Magnetofaba australis IT-1: one gene and its partner. The protein of the gene in region 1 binds, or shares a complex with, the protein of each later gene. Links are inferred from orthologs where the notes say so. Each region holds a gene or a part of one and is shown in the gene's direction. Other genes may lie near its edges.

Evidence for each region. The genes of interacting proteins can lie anywhere in the genome.
Region 2: the proteins of metK (region 1) and groL are in contact, whole or in part, in a cryo-EM structure (PDB 8P4O), measured with the Escherichia coli proteins. The link is inferred for Magnetofaba australis IT-1 from one-to-one orthologs.

What each region holds. Positions count from the first base shown.
Region 1 is NZ_LVJN01000020.1:359,903-362,979, forward strand. Bases 10-2,858 are described here. They hold metK (methionine adenosyltransferase), read left to right. Parts: upstream 10-776; coding sequence 777-1,940; downstream 1,941-2,858. Other genes in these bases: rapZ (RNase adapter RapZ), read left to right, coding at 10-496; ahcY (adenosylhomocysteinase), read left to right, coding at 2,091-2,858. Also shown: more of rapZ, read left to right, coding at 1-9; more of ahcY, read left to right, coding at 2,859-3,077. UniProt on the Escherichia coli protein: Catalyzes the formation of S-adenosylmethionine (AdoMet) from methionine and ATP.
Region 2 is NZ_LVJN01000021.1:53,582-56,654, forward strand. What follows is about bases 1-2,875. They hold groL (chaperonin GroEL), read left to right. Parts: upstream 1-552; coding sequence 553-2,199; downstream 2,200-2,875. Other genes in these bases: groES (co-chaperone GroES), read left to right, coding at 174-467; MAIT1_RS21935 (hypothetical protein), read left to right, coding at 2,581-2,739. In the rest of the region: isoprenoid biosynthesis glyoxalase ElbB, read left to right, coding at 2,894-3,073.

The sequences.
Region 1 (3,077 bases):
CTTCCAGGAGCCGCTGCGGGAGATGGCCGATCTGGTGGTGGACACCAGTAATATGACCCCCCGTGAGCTCAAAGAGCTGCTCGATAAACTCTACGACCATGACGCCATGGGCGAAGATTTGACGGTGTTTTTGCGCTCCTTTGGCTTCAAGCACGGGGCCAACACCGATGCCGATATGGTGTTCGATGGGCGCTTTTTGGCCAATCCCCACTATGATCCGCAACTGCGTCACCTCTCTGGGCTGGATGCGCCGGTGCGCGATTTTCTCGAGCGGGATGACGAAGCGGAGCGTTTTCTGACCCACATGGTCAATCTGTTGGACTATCTAATCCCCCGTTTTCGCGCGGAGCGTAAACGCTATTTGACCATTGATATTGGTTGCACTGGCGGCCGACACCGTTCGGTCTACCTGGTGGAGCGGTTGCGCGACCATCTGAACCAGCATGGTCACGCGGCTCTGGTGCGGCACCGGGATCTGGATCGGCATCACGGTTAGCGAGCTGGCAAAAAAATTGCTAGCAGCACACGATCACGGTTTCCCTGTGAATCTGAGGCGATTTCGCGCTCCCGCCGCCATGGGATGCGGGAAAACCCTTGCCAGCGGCGGTGGAACCTGGAAGCATGCGTCAATCAGGCAACCGCCCGTCGTGATATTTCCACCAGAATGGCCCCCATTTGCGGGGCGTTAGGCGTTCTGGTTCTCTTTCGCGTCGCCCTGAGCGGCGTTCGTTATGGCACGTTTAACACGCTATTCGGCGCACTGGAGAAGACCAACCATGTCCCGTAACTATCTGTTCACCTCCGAATCGGTTTCTGAAGGCCATCCCGACAAAGTCGCCGATCAGGTCTCCGACGCGATTCTCGACGCTCTGCTGGCGCAGGATCCCAAATCCCGCGTGGCGTGCGAAACCATGGTGAGCACCGGCTTTGTCACCCTGGCCGGCGAGATCACCACCAACGCTGTGGTGGACTACCAGAACGTCGCTCGCGACACCATTCGCGAAATCGGCTACACCTCCTGCGACGCCATGGGCTTCGACGCCGACTCCTGCGCGGTGTTCGTCTCCCTGGACAAGCAGTCCGTGGACATCGCCCAAGGCGTCAACGAAGGCGAGGGCATCGACCTCGACCAGGGCGCCGGCGACCAGGGCCTGATGTTCGGCTTCGCCTGCAACGAAACCGAACACCTGATGCCCGCGCCCATCTACTACGCGCACCGTCTGGTGGAGCGTCAGGCGCATGTGCGCAAAAATGGCGCGCTGTCTTGGCTGCGCCCGGACGCCAAATCCCAGGTCAGCTTCCGCTACGAAAACGGCAAGCCGGTGGCCATCGATGCGGTGGTGCTCTCCACCCAGCACGGCCCGGAGATTGAGCATAAGACGCTGACCGAAGCGGTGATGGAAGAGATCATCAAACCGATTCTGCCCGCTGAAATGCTGCATGCGGGCACCGAGTACCACATCAACCCGACCGGTCGCTTCGTTATTGGCGGCCCGGTGGGCGACTGCGGTTTGACCGGTCGTAAGATCATCGTCGACACCTACGGCGGCATGGGTCGCCACGGCGGCGGCGCCTTCTCCGGCAAGGACCCCTCCAAAGTGGACCGCTCCGCCGCTTACATGGGGCGCTATGTGGCCAAGAACATCGTCGCCGCCGGTCTGGCCGAGCGCTGCGAAGTGCAGGTGGCCTACGCCATCGGCGTCTCCAAGCCGATGTCGCTGATGGTGGAGACCTTCGGCACCGGCGCGGTGACCGATGAGCGCATCGCCGAGCTGGTCAAAGAGCACTTCGACCTGCGCGCGGGCTCCATTGTGAAACAGCTGGACCTGCTGCGTCCCATCTACAAGCCCACCGCCGCTTACGGTCACTTTGGCCGTCCCGGCTTCTCCTGGGAGAACACCGACAAGGCCGACGCCCTGCGCCAAGCCGCCGGTCTGTAAGTTTCCTTCAGGAAATCAGAGTTTTCTTGCCGCTCCCGTCATCTCATATGCAGATGGCGGGAGCGGTTTGCGTTACGCTAACCGAATTTCGTCCCGCGTCCAGTGACGGCGCGCCGGGCGTTGCAAACCTTTCAGGGAGCATCCCAAGTCATGAATGAAGCCCTTAACAAAGCCAATCTGGTCGCTGGTCAGGATTACAAAGTCGCCGATATGGCCCTGGCCGAATGGGGCCGTAAAGAGATTCAGATCGCCGAGACCGAAATGCCCGGCCTGATGGCCATTCGCGACGAGTTCCGCGCCGCGCAACCCCTCAAGGGCGCGCGCATCACCGGCTCGCTGCATATGACCATTCAGACCGCCGTGCTGATCGAGACCCTGGTGGATCTGGGCGCTCAGGTGCGTTGGGCCTCCTGCAACATCTTCTCCACCCAGGATCACGCCGCCGCCGCCATTGCCGCTGCGGGCGTGCCCGTCTATGCCTGGAAAGGCGAGACCCTGGAGGAGTACTGGTGGTGTACTGAGCAGGCGCTGGATTGGGGCAATGGCGAAGGCCCCAACATGATTCTGGACGACGGCGGCGACGCCACCCTGTTGGTGCACAAGGGCGCCGAGTACGAAAAAGCCGGCAAAGTGCCCGAGCCCACCGCTGAGGACAGCGAAGAGTGGACCGAGGTGCTCAAGCTGCTGGCCAAGAACTACGCCGAGAACCCCACCAAGTGGACCGAGATGGCCAAGGGGATCAAGGGCGTGACCGAGGAGACCACCACCGGCGTGCACCGTCTGTATCAGATGGAGAAATCCGGTGAGCTGATGTTCCCGGCCATGAACGTCAACGACTCAGTGACCAAGTCCAAATTCGACAACCTCTACGGTTGCCGCGAGTCTCTGCTGGACGGCATCAAGCGCGCCACTGACGTGATGGTGGCGGGCAAGATCTGCGTGGTGTTGGGTTATGGCGACGTGGGCAAGGGTTGCGCGCAGGCCTTCCGCGGCATGGGCGCCACCACCTGGGTCACCGAGATCGACCCCATCTGCGCGCTGCAGGCGGCGATGGAAGGTTACCGCGTGGTGACCATGGACGAAGCCGCCTCTGTGGGCGATATCTTCGTCACCACCACCGGCAACTTCAACGTGATC
Region 2 (3,073 bases), on another replicon or contig:
ACGCTGGGGAATGCGTGCTTACATAAGCGCCATCAGCACTGCAACCGCGTTCCGGCCCCTGCGCTCCTTGCGCCGCCCGGAGGCGACAAACAAAACACCGTTCTTCCGGCCCCGTTGGCCGGATCGACACACAAAGAATCGACCGAAACAACCCCACTGGAGGCACAGGCGCTATGAGCACCAAATTCCGTCCGTTGCATGATCGCGTTGTCGTCAAGCGCACCGAAGGCGACGAAAAAACCGCTGGCGGCATCATCATCCCCGACACCGCCAAAGAGAAGCCCATCGAGGGTAAAGTGATCGCCGCCGGACCCGGCGCCGTCTCCGAAGAGGGCAAAGTGCGTCCGCTGGATGTCAAAGAGGGCGACCGCGTGCTGTTCTCCAAGTACTCCGGCACCGACGTCAAGATCGACGGCGAAGAGCTGCTGATCATGCGCGAATCCGACATCCTCGGCGTCATCGAGTAAGTCTGCGCGCCGCGCGCCTATCCATTCGTCATCATCTCCCGCCTCGCGCCTGCGCGGCGGGATTCAGAAACAGAGGGAAAGCACTATGTCCGCCAAAGAAGTGAAATTCGGCGAAATCGCCCGCGCCAGCATGCTCGACGGCGTCAACATTCTGGCCAACGCCGTGAAAGTGACCCTGGGCCCCAAAGGCCGCAACGTGGTGTTGGACAAGTCCTGGGGCGCCCCCCGCGTGACCAAGGATGGCGTCTCCGTGGCCAAGGAGATCGAACTGGAAGACAAGTTCGAGAACATGGGCGCGCAGATGCTGCGTGAGGTCTCCTCCAAGACCGCCGACGAAGCCGGCGACGGCACCACCACCGCCACCGTGCTGGCCCAGGCGCTGATCCGCGAAGGCATGAAGTCCGTGGCCGCCGGCATGAACCCCATGGATCTGAAGCGCGGCATCGACGCCGCTGTGGAGGCCGTGGTGGTGGGCTTGAAAGGTCTGTCCCGCGAAGTGGCCAACTCCGATGAGATCTCCCAGGTGGGCGCCATCTCCGCCAACTCCGACCGCGTGGTGGGCGACATGATCGCCGAAGCCATGGACAAAGTCGGCAAAGAGGGCGTCATCACGGTGGAAGAGGCCAAAGGCCTGGAGACCACCCTGGACGTGGTGGAAGGCATGCAGTTCGACCGCGGCTACCTCTCCCCCTACTTCGTCACCAACGCCGACAAAATGCTCTGCGAAATGGATGACCCCTTGATCCTGCTGGTGGAGAAGAAGATCTCCAACCTGCAGCAGATCCTGCCCATCCTCGAAGGCGTGGTGCAATCCTCGCGTCCGCTGCTGATCATCGCCGAAGATATCGAAGGCGAAGCCCTGGCCACCCTGGTGGTCAACAAGCTGCGCGGCGGCCTGAAAGTGGCGGCGGTCAAAGCCCCCGGCTTCGGCGATCGTCGTAAGGCGATGATGGAGGATATCGCTATCCTCACCGGCGGCACCCTGGTCTCCGAAGACGTCGGCGTCAAGCTCGAGAGCGTCACCCTCGATATGCTGGGCACCGCCAAGTCGGTGATCATCACCAAAGAGGAGACCACCATCGTCGACGGCGCTGGCGCCGGGGAGAACATCAAGGCCCGCATCGGCCAGATCCGCGCCCAGATCGAAGAGACCACCTCCGACTACGACCGTGAGAAGCTGCAAGAGCGTCTGGCCAAACTGGCCGGCGGCGTGGCGGTGATCAAAGTCGGCGGCGCCACCGAAGTGGAAGTGAAAGAGCGTAAGGATCGCGTCGACGACGCCCTGCACGCCACCCGCGCTGCGGTGGAAGAGGGCATCGTCCCCGGCGGCGGCGTGGCCCTGCTGCGCGCTCGCGCCAAACTGGACGGCCTGAGCGGCGCCAACGCCGACCAGAACGTCGGCATCAAGATCGTGCGTCGCGCCATCGAAGAGCCCCTGCGCATCATCTCCGAGAACGCCGGTCACGAAGGCTCGGTGGTGGTCAACAAGATCGTTGAGTCCAACGAGACCAACTTCGGCTTCAACGCCGCCACCGACGAGTATGGCGACATGATCGCCGCCGGCGTCATCGACCCGACCAAAGTGGTGCGCAACGCCCTGCAGTCCGCCGCCTCCGTGGCCGGTCTGATGATCACCACCGAAGCCATGGTGGCCGAACTGCCCAAGAAAGACGCCCCCATGCCCGGCGGCGACATGGGCGGCATGGGCGGCATGGGCGGCATGGGCATGTAATTTCGCCCGCTCCCAACGTCGACTTAGAGCGACTTTTCCATCGCCCCCGCGCCCCGTGCGCGGGGGCGATTTTTTTATTTTTTACTTGATTCCAGGCTTTTCCGAAACTTGACGCGCTTGTTGGGAAAAGCGCGCATTTTCCCTCTTTTCACACAGCCAAGAGTGCGGTAAACCTTATACCCGGTCAGCGGGAGAGCGGCCGAAAGAATCCGCTGCGCGTCAGGCCCTTACCACATTTTCCGCGTCTCGAATCGGGACGTGGCGGGGTGGCGAAGGCGGAACGCGTTTGAATCGACCGACGCAACCATATTCTGCGTACGGCGACGCAAGCGGTTCCCAAGGAAATCGTTATTGGGGGAAGAGATGGATTTTGTCAATCTTATGCCCATCGCCCTGTTGGGCTATTTCGTCATCATGGCCATCGTCAAGTCCTTTGACGGCGACCGGGTGGCGGTCTACTTCAAGAACGCCAAGATCAAAACCGGCGAAAAACGTCGCAACGTGTTCGGCGTGAATAATCCCCACTCCTGGATGGATTAATCCACCCAAGACGGGGAAGCCTCGGCTTTCGGGCCACTCCCTGATATCCGTCCCGCCGGTTCGCACAACGCGCTGGACCCCAGGTTGATTGAGCAGCGTCCCCCCATCTGGCGGGATGCATCGCTTCTGTTTATGGTTTTAAGGAGACGGCGGCATGGGCAAGAAGATCGGCGTTGTGCTCTCCGGTTGCGGCGTTTTCGACGGCGCGGAGATCCACGAAGCGACCCTGACGCTGTTCTTTCTGGATCGCGTCGGCGCCGAGGCCATCTGCTACGCCCCCGACATCGCTCAACACCATGTGATCAACCACCTCACCGGCAGTGAGATGGACGAA